One region of the Thalassotalea hakodatensis genome, then DNA from elsewhere that is predicted to be linked to it. Evidence: predicted binding sites of a transcription regulator. Region 1 holds the regulator's gene; the other holds the start of a gene.
The links. The regulator sigma-54, encoded in region 1, starts transcription at its own class of promoters, with help from an activator protein. The targets are predictions, from matches to a motif close to GTTGGCACGNNNNTNGNNT.
Positions count from the first base shown of each region.

Region 2: the regulator sigma-54 is predicted to act here: its motif matches at 2,809-2,827, upstream of QUE72_RS01350 (BON domain-containing protein).

Region 1 is NZ_AP027365.1:651,996-657,280, reverse strand. It holds gene kdsC (3-deoxy-manno-octulosonate-8-phosphatase KdsC) at 1-199, shown strand, start outside; gene lptC (LPS export ABC transporter periplasmic protein LptC) at 196-762, shown strand; gene lptA (lipopolysaccharide transport periplasmic protein LptA) at 728-1,252, shown strand; gene lptB (LPS export ABC transporter ATP-binding protein) at 1,249-1,980, shown strand; gene QUE72_RS02785 (RNA polymerase factor sigma-54) at 2,037-3,542, shown strand; gene hpf (ribosome hibernation promoting factor) at 3,567-3,854, shown strand; gene ptsN (PTS IIA-like nitrogen regulatory protein PtsN) at 3,877-4,332, shown strand; gene rapZ (RNase adapter RapZ) at 4,348-5,202, shown strand.
Region 2 is NZ_AP027365.1:325,599-330,883, forward strand. It holds gene QUE72_RS01340 (sigma-54 interaction domain-containing protein) at 1-395, shown strand, start outside; gene QUE72_RS01345 (diacylglycerol kinase family protein) at 408-2,006, opposite strand; gene QUE72_RS01350 (BON domain-containing protein) at 2,199-2,771, opposite strand; gene QUE72_RS01355 (hypothetical protein) at 3,109-3,528, shown strand; gene QUE72_RS01360 (hypothetical protein) at 3,497-3,880, opposite strand; gene ompR (osmolarity response regulator transcription factor OmpR) at 4,390-5,115, shown strand; gene envZ (two-component system sensor histidine kinase EnvZ) at 5,122-5,285, shown strand, end outside.

The DNA.
Region 1 (5,285 bases):
AGGTGATGATATGCCTGACTATGAATGTATGCAACATGTTGGTTTAAGCATTGCGGTGAGTGACGCGCACCCAAGCATTCTGTCTATCGCTGACTATACTACGTTTACTCGTGGTGGCTTTGGTGCAGTTAGGGAAACCTGTGACTTATTCATGCAAAGTCAAAACACATTACACAATGCCACAGGCGCAAGTATATGAGCCGAACTCAGGTATTATCGTTTTTATTTTTTGCTTTTGCTATTGCGGCATACAGTGTGCTTGAATGGCATCACACGAAAAAAGAAGACATTGAAGTGGTTGAGAATAACATCACGCCTGACTTTATCGCCGAATCACTTAAAAGTGAGGCTTTTTCGTTACTAGGAAGCTTAACCTATCGCATTGATGCAAGGCGAATGGAACATTACAACGAATTAGCAGTCACATACTTTGAGTACCCTAAATATACCTTATACCCAAAAGATAGTGATGTTCCTTGGAAAATAAGCGCTAATGAAGGCACACTTTACAATAGCAATCGAGTCAAACTCGAAAACAACGTATTATTAATTTCAACGGATGAAAAAAGTTTAATTAGAGAAATTCATGGAAAGTATTTAGAACTCGATTTAAATACCAATATTATTAGCTCAGAAAATCGCATAGAAATAAAAGGTGTTGATTTTGCTATGCAAGGCACAGGGTTAATAATAGACTTAAACACGAAACAGGTAACACTCACACAACATGAACAAACTATTTATCAACCGTCTGCACATTAGTCTTTTATTATTAAGCATGAGTGTTAGCACTGTGTTCAATGTTAACGCTGCCAAAATTGACTTACAGCAAGAAATTAGCATTGATGCTTCTCGACAAGCTGCTGATCTTAAAAATAAAATTTTCAGTTATATTGACAATGTTGTAATTAAGCAAGGTTCATTAGTGATCAACGCTGATCTTGTTCAAGTTATTACGGCAACAGAAACGGATACAAAAACTTATATTGCCCAAGGTAAACCCGCCACGTTTAAACAAACGCTAGAAGATGGAACACACATTTACCTACAAGCTGATGAAATAAAATATGAGCCAGCCAAAAACACAGTGACCATTTCCGGTAATGCCGAATTACGTCAAGAAGGCAGTAAAGTAAACGGTAGTGTGATTACCTATAATTTCTTAACTGAACAAGTACTTGCTAAAAGCGAGAATGATCAACGCGTTAAAACCGTATTACAGCCAAAGCAATTAGAAGAAAAAAATCCATGAACAATGCGAAATTAAATGCTACTCACTTGGCTAAATCCTATAAAGGGCGTATGGTAGTTAAAAATGTTGGCTTAGAAGTAAATGCTGGCCAAATCGTTGGTTTGTTAGGGCCAAATGGTGCAGGAAAAACCACCTCATTTTATATGATAGTAGGCTTGGTTACCCAAGATAACGGCAGCATTACGTTAAATGACGAAGATATCACTTTGCTACCAATGCACGAACGAGCACGCAGAGGTATTGGCTATCTTCCACAAGAAGCGTCTATTTTTCGAAAATTGACTGTATATGAAAATATTATGGCGATTTTACAAACGAGAAAAGAACTAACAGAAATAGAACGAGAAGAAAAACTAGAACATTTAGTAGAAGAATTTAACATTGGACATATTACCGAAAATTTAGGTATGAGTTTATCTGGTGGTGAACGTCGTCGAGTAGAAATTGCCAGAGCACTAGCAGCTGACCCTAAGTTTATTCTGTTAGATGAGCCTTTTGCGGGTGTTGATCCAATTTCTGTAGGTGATATAAAAAAAATTATTCTACACTTAAAAAATAAAGGCATCGGCATATTAATAACCGATCATAACGTTAGAGAAACACTTGATGTGTGTGAACATGCTTACATTGTAAGCCATGGCGAACTCATTGCCCAAGGTGATGCAGATCAAATCCTAGCGAATCAACAAGTCAGAGATGTATATCTTGGTGAACAATTCACGTTATAGTTATAATATGCTTTAGCAAAAATATAAGATTTACTTGAAAGGATAAGAAGTAATTAATGCGCCCAAGTCTGCAACTACGTATCGGACAACAACTCACAATGACGCCGCAACTCCAGCAGGCGATCAAGTTATTGCAGTTGTCCACGTTGGATTTACAACAAGAAATTCAAGAAGCACTAGAAAGCAACCCTTTGCTTGAGGTTGACGAATCATCATCGTCTGTAGAAGACAACCAACCTGATCGTTTAGAAGAAGCTTTTTCCGCAAACACTAATGACGAGAAACCAAACAATAACGATGGTTCAGAAGACTCTACCCCAACGGTAGACGAAATTAGTACCACCGAAGCAATGGATAAATCAGATATCCCTGAAGAACTGAATATCGATACAACATGGGATGAAAGTTACAGTGCTGGCGTATCAAATACCGGCGCAGCACCTATCTCTGACGATTACGTTTACCAAGGCGAAACCACCGATTCCATCCAAGATCACCTACGCTGGCAAATGAAGCTAACCCCGTTCAGTGAAACAGACGAAGCTATAGCCATGGCAATCATCGACGCCATTGACGATGCTGGCTATTTACGCGTCACCACAGAAGAAATTTTAGAATCAGTTGGTGTTGAAGACGTTGAACTTGATGAAGTCGAAGCAGTATTAAAGCGAATTAATGTTTTTGACCCCGTAGGCGTAGGTGCTCGATCAATTGCTGAATGCTTAACTATTCAACTGAACCAATTTGATAAAGACACACCATGGTTAAATGAAAGTAAACTCGTGATCAATGAGTACATTGATTTACTCGGTAACCGTGATTATCGACAAATCATGCGGAAAGCAAAACTCAAAGAAGATCAATTACGTGAAGTGATCCGCTTAATTCAATCTTTAGATCCTCGCCCTGGTGATTCTGTGATCCAAGGTGAAGATCAATATGTGGTACCTGATGTATCAGTCGAAAAGAAAAATGGTCGTTGGATCGTAGAATTAAACCCAGATACTGCACCAAGGCTTTCAGTAAATCAACAATACGCTTCAATGGCTCGCTCGATGAAAAACACGAATGACAGTCAGTTTATTCGATCAAACTTACAAGAAGCTAAATGGTTTATCAAAAGTTTAGAAAGTCGAAACGACACCTTATTAAAAGTGTCTAACTGTATTGTGCAACGTCAACAAGGATTCTTTGAACACGGCCCAGAAGCCATGCGTCCAATGGTGTTAAACGACATTGCTGAAGCTGTAGACATGCATGAATCGACCATTTCACGAGTGACCACGCAAAAATACATGCATACACCGCGTGGTATTTTTGAACTTAAATATTTTTTCTCTAGTCATGTAAGTACAGAAAATGGCGGAGAATGTTCTTCAACAGCGATTCGCGCTTTAATTAAAAAGCTCGTTGCTGCAGAAGTGCCTGCTAAGCCACTGAGTGATAGCAAAATGGCAGAACTATTGGCTGAACAGGGTATCAATGTTGCTAGACGGACGATTGCTAAATATCGAGAATCGTTAAATATTCCACCGTCTAACCAACGTAAAAGTTTACTTTAACTCTCTAGTAAAAGGATAACGCTTATGCAAATTAACCTTGCCGGACATCATGTTGAAATTACTGAACCTATGCGCGATAGCGTCAATAAAAAGTTTGCAAAGCTAGAGCGGCACTTCGATCACATTAACAATGTTTATGTTGTGTTAACGGTTGAGAAACTGAGTCAAATTGCTGAAGCAACCGTACACCTAAGTGGCACTGAAGTGCATGCTAAAGCGGAAAATAATGATATGTACACATCAATAGATTCACTCGTCAATAAGCTCGATAAACAGATCCTCAAATACAAGGGAAAAATTAATCAACATTAGTTTGTTGATCACAAAATCCACTATGAATTTTATCGATATCATCAAAGAGGACTGCACACTGTGTGCAGTCCAAGCTACCAGCAAAAAACGTATTCTTGAACTTTTATGCAGTAAAGCTGCTGATACCAACGATCAAGTCACCACTTATAATTTACTTGAAAGCTTAATGTTAAGAGAGAAAATGGGCTCTACCGGTATCGGTAATGGTATTGCTATTCCACACGGTCGGCTAACATCAACAGATAAAGTCATGATTGTTATCGCTACAGCAGAAACCCCGATAGAATTTGACGCCATTGATAATCGGCCTGTAGATATTTTTATCGCCTTATTTGTACCGGAAGCTAAGTGCCAACAACATTTATCAACGCTACAAAGTATTGCCAAAGTATTCAGCGATAAAAGCGTGTGTAAGCAAGTACGCAAATGCGACAACAACCACGAATTATTTCAATTACTAAAATCTACTGCCCAATAACCTAGGATTTCATCAATGAAACTTACGATAGTAAGTGGCCGCTCCGGCTCAGGTAAAACAGTCGCTTTGCGCGTGTTAGAAGATTTAGGTTATTATTGTGTAGATAATATTCCTGTAAATTTATTACCGGCATTGACCCATACGGTTATTAATGACTACGAAACAGTTGCTGTAAGCCTAGACGTTAGGAACTTACCTGCTGAACCAACAGATGTACCAGAAATACTCGATTATTTACCTAGTGCAGTAGAGCTTTCTATTGTGTATTTAGACGCTGATGACGGCGATCTTATTAGACGGTTTAGCGAAACACGTCGTTTGCATCCGCTCATTCGCCAGAACATCGCACTCGACCAAGCGATGACTTTAGAAAAGAAATTACTTGAACCCATTGCTGCTCGCGCCAATTTATATATAAATACTAGTCAGTTAACACCACATCAACTTGCAGACTTGATACGCGAGCGAGTATTGGGCAAAAAAAGTGGTTCCATGGTAGTAGTGTTTGAATCATTTGGTTTTAAACACGGGCTACCAAAAGATGCAGATTTTGTCTTTGACGCGCGCTTTTTACCCAACCCTTTTTGGGAAAAAGAATTAAAGCCGTTTACTGGGTTAGAGCAACCAGTAAAAGACTTTCTCGCCAGCCAACCAATTGTGACCAAGTTTATCTGGCAGATAAACAGCTTTATGATGACTTGGTTACCGCATTTAGAACGGAATAATCGTAGTTATATTACTATCGCTATTGGCTGCACTGGTGGTAAGCATCGCTCTGTATATATTGCCGAATTGTTAGCATCTAACTTAAAGAAAGAGCGTAAAGATGTACAAGCTCGTCACCGCGATCTTAAATTACCCAGCACATAATAGACCTTTGTCTGGCAAGTATTTTTCATCATAATAACGTAGTAAGTAATTGAATGAATACAACGGTAAAAACGTAGCAGCTT
Region 2 (5,285 bases), 330 kb from region 1:
GAAGTAGAGGCGGTGATGTTGAGGGTTTAGCAAAGCATTTTTTGGCCTATAAAAATGCCAGTGCAGGATTTGGTAAAAAAATTTCTGATACCGCAATAGCAAAAATAAGCGATTATCATTGGCCAGGCAATGTTCGAGAATTAAAGCACGCTGTTGAACGTGCTTATATCATGTCAATCGATGTGATTGATGGTGAACACATTATCCTTGAAGACCCACTAAATGATGAAGTGAATGATCAATCTGTACCCACAGGTATTCCACTTGCTGAAGTGGAAAAACAAGCTATTTTAAATACATTAGAAGAGCAACATGGTAATAAAAGTGATACCGCGAAGCTATTAGATATTAGTGTTAAAACCTTGTACAACAAGCTTGAAAAATATGATGAATAGCAAGCACTCATACTATTCATCAGCACACATTACTATGGATAGGGCTTGCGGTTTAATATAAATATCAAGCGCTGATGCTTGTCGTGTTTCACCATCAATAATATAGTCGATAGGCTCATCAGCGGTAATGATTACTTGTTTACCTTGGCTGTGTTGCACGTTATCTCCAATGTGAGTAGCAGTAAAAGTCGACTGTGCTAAATCCGCTAAACTCGCCAGTGGTATTGCGTTATCTGGCAGGGCGTTTATCCACGTTAAATCAAGCTTTCCGTCGGCAAAGTTTGGTGCGCCATTACCCTGAGCTAACATAGTCGTAAATGGTGCCGCATTTGCTACAACAAGGCTCGCTATTGATACTGTTTTTGCCGGTTGTTCATCGATTGTTACGGTTAAACCTTTTGCTTGGTGATCGATAACGGACTCAGTAAATCCTTGTAAATAAGCTAGTGCACCGCTGTCATTCTTTTTATTTCTATCTGCTGCCGACACCATTTGATGTTCAATCCCTAAACCACATAATAATAAAAAGGTTTCGTTGTTACATTTACCTGTGTCAATCGACGTATCAACACCTTCAATTATATGTTTACAGGCGTTAGAAATTGGCGATAATTTAGCAACGCTGCCTTGAAGAGCATGGACTAATGAATTTGCAGTGCCTAAAGGCATTAACGCTATACTGGTATTATGCTCTATCGCAATTGTAGCAACCTCTTTAATAGTACCATCACCACCGCCAGCAATCAGCAAATCTACAGACTCTGTTATCGCTTGTTTGGCTATTGATTCGGCGCTTTTTTCTTTTGTTGTTTCATGTATGTGTAAGTCGAAAAATGGCGACAACTGTTCTACGATATCTGGCTTAACTTCTGGCCAACTACCTCGTCCTGCTACGGGGTTGGCAATAAGCCAAGCTTTTTGTTTTAAGGCTAAGCTTTTATTTCTTGATAGTTGATCAAGCCATTGTGTTTGTTGTTCTGTTAATTTTAAGGATGGGTATTGTTTTTTGAACTCTTTCATCGCTAGCGCAGAAAATTTAACTTTATTTGTTGCTAAAAAGTATGCAGAAAGCACTACTGCTGCGCTGTTGTCATCACAATAGATAAGACAGTTTTTCTGTTGAGTAATTTGCTTGTGCAGCCATCGCAATGATCTGAGCAAATCATTTTGCTTAAGGTGGGTAAATGAGATTGATAAATAATCAATGTTTTCATCTTTATTAAACCAAGATGTGACGTTTAAAGGGTTAGAAAGATCTAGCATGGCATCAATGTTGTGTTTTTCCATTGCTTCTTTCGTCATATGAATCGTTGGTGATATAAAAAGGTTAGATGTAATTTTTATTGGTTCTTTTCGGATGTTTTTACGTGTACATATATATGTCTCGCCTTTTTGCCATGCGTAATAAGGAAAGAATAGCGAACGAAACCACCATGGGACCTTATTGGTTTCTTTTTTGAGCCAGAAAGCTGTGTATCTTGCGGAGTCGTTAAGTGTCGCTAAGCCAATAGACATAGCACACCAGATTAATAGCACTGATATGATAGGCTTATCTAACCATAAACCGATAATGACTAACACGGGTAACCAAAGATAATTTAATTGTCGCATGAAACTTCCTCAAAAAAAGACCTGACAGAAGTTGCCAGGCCAATACATTTACAGCGAGTAATAAAAGGTTTTAAACGTCGGGAAACTAGCGAAAGAAGTAGATGACGGCATATAATTATTTCTCAAGAATATAAAATCAAAACAACTACTTCTTTGCTACACATTTGTCTAAAAACTAAGTATTAATAAGTATTATGAAGCGGTAATAATCGTTAAGTCTTCTGATACTTCAACTACATCATCAATATTCTTAGCCATTTGAATGACTAATTGTTTTTCAGACGTTGAGTCAACTTCACCTGATAATGATACACGACCGTTTTCAACGTCTACATTGATGTCAGTACCATCGATATCAGAGTCTAGTAAATAACGAGATTTCAATACCACTGCGATTTTGGTATCAACCATTGCACCGACTTCGTTATCATTTTGTTTCGAGTCATTTCTGTTGTCTCTATCAGGCTTCATTACTGTAAGTTCGTTGTTAACAGCCTTTACACCATCAACACCGTGTACAAGCTCTTCAGCAAGCTTACGCTCAACGTCTGATTCAACTTCACCTGTTAGGGTAACTTCACCCTTTTTAACGGTGGTGTTGATATCGAATGAATCTAAATTGCCATTAAATAAGAGTACAGCTTCAGTTTTACCGTCAATCCATGCATCTTTTGCTTCTTTACTCCAATCATTTTCATTCGCTGCAGCAGATGTCATTGTTAACGTTGTTGCAATTAATATAGCACTTGATAAATATTTCATCATTTCTCCTTGATTTCATTTAACATGTTCAAATGCTAATAAGCGAACACTGTGCCAACTCCTAACTTATTGTTTTAATATTGAAATTTTATTTTTGTTTGAGGGTGCTGTGAAAGATTTACAGGGTGAAGTGAAAAAATAGCCATAGAAAGTAAAGGGTATATTGATATTTTTTCATGGCCAACAATGAAATAACATTTCTTTACGGAAAATGTGGATAAAGCACTAAGATTACCACGGAAATTAGGGTACACTTATTAGAAATGGGCGGTTAACGAGAGATCTTGACTTGAAAGTAAAAACATTAAGTTTTTTCTCACTGTATTGCGTTGTTTCTTTTATGAGTGTAGCGCAAGAAGCAGCAGTAGATTACGATAAATGGTTAAAAGATAAATTTCAGCAACAGCATGAAGAACTGTTACCCGTTGTGGCTGTGGCCGATATGTTTTTTGGCTGCAATAAAGCGCGTAATGTAGATGCTAGCCAGCCCAGTGTTAAACAGTTGATTACGAAAATGGGTCGAGACGAACTTGCATTGAAGTTATCGGATTGTTTAGCTGGTGAATTGCCTAATTCAGATACTGCTCTTAATTTTGGTTTAATTGGTTGTTTTGATGAGCAATTAAAAGGTATGCCAGAAAAAGATAAGAAGGTTAAACAAAAATTAGTTAAGCAGGCAATTGAGAAGTTATCAAAATCAGACCGACAAAAATCGTTTACCCATTGTGTTACTGATCAAGCGATTTCTTATCTGAAATAATATTATGCTGTTCGTTAAACGAACTGGGAAGAATATCAACGCCAAACCACTTTCCTAATTTTATCACAATAGGAATGGTAATTGGCGCAAACGGTAAAACGGCAACAACACCTATACCTAAGCCTTTTAAAACATCAATAAATTGTTTATTGGCAATTTTCATTTCCTCGGAAGATGCTTGACGCAATGTGTAACGTTTATACGTAAACAGCATTTCTTTGGTTTCTTTCTTCTCTTGTTCGAGGGCGAGTTTAATCATCACCAATTGTCGTTTCAATAGTGAGGTGTTTTTCCGTCGCTTGATGGAAACAACACGACGTGGGGCTTTAAAAACATGACGCCAAACTTTCATGGTTTATATTCTACCTTGTTTCTCGTAGATTAAACATCTACAAAAGCAATACAAGTCATACTAATGATATAACTATTTGACTTATTTAAAATTACATTAGCGTGTTATTGCCTTTCAAAGCGTATGTATTGCAGACAAATCAATTCTGTACTAACAATGCTTGCCGTTACACCTTTTGGTTTTCGCAAAAAGTTGTCAATATTTATTTCATTGAGTATAAACGTATTGTTGGCATAAACGACAAACAAAGGAAGAAAACAGCTACATTCTATAATCTTTTCAGTATGTTGAAATAATGTTGTCACTTGTTTTATTTTTTGAATGATATTTTTATCATTTTGATATTTAATCAACTAATAACATTTTGTAATAACTCTTTGGCTTACTTAATAAAAAAAGTTTAATAATTTGTAACAAATCGAGGAAAATTGACACATACTTCCTTTATCATATTTACAACGAATAGCTTATAGTAGCTGTAATTAAAAAATTATAAGAATGGTGAGGGTATGGGACAAGAAACACCGAAGGTTTTAGTCGTCGACGACGACATGCGTTTACGCGCATTATTAGAGCGTTACTTAGTGGAACAAAGCTTTGTGGTGCGTAGTGCTGCTAACGCAGAACAAATGGATCGTTTGTTAGAGCGTGAAAATTTTCATTTATTGGTGCTTGATTTAATGTTACCAGGTGAAGATGGTTTATCAATTTGTCGTCGCTTAAGACAAATGAATAATGATATTCCTATTGTTATGCTTACTGCTAAGGGTGACGAAGTTGATCGCATTATTGGCCTAGAATTAGGTGCTGATGATTATATGCCTAAACCTTTTAATCCTCGAGAGTTGTTGGCGCGAATAAAAGCAGTATTGAGAAGAAGAGTTACTGAAGCACCAGGCGCGCCATCACAAGAAGAAAACGTGGTCGAGTTTGGTGAGTATTCGCTCAACCTTGCCACACGTGAAATGTGTAAAGGCGATATTAATATGCCACTTACCAGTGGTGAATTTGCAGTGCTAAAAGCGCTGATCACCCACCCGCGTGAACCTTTATCGCGTGATAAATTAATGAATCTAGCTCGTGGAAGAGATTACTCTGCATTAGAGCGCAGTATTGATGTGCAAGTTTCACGATTACGTCGCATGCTTGAAGAAGACCCTGCTAAACCAAGGTATATTCAAACTGTGTGGGGCTTAGGGTATGTCTTTGTGCCTGAAGGTAAGGCTGTTGCTTAACCATTTATGAGAATTTTGCCACGTAGTGCTTTTGGGCAAACCATATTATTAATTGGTATTTTATTATTGATCAATCAGGCAATCACGCTTGGTTCAATAATGGTGTATATTTTACAACCCAATTCTGATCAAATAGAACAATTATTAGCTAAACAAATTCGTGTTATTTT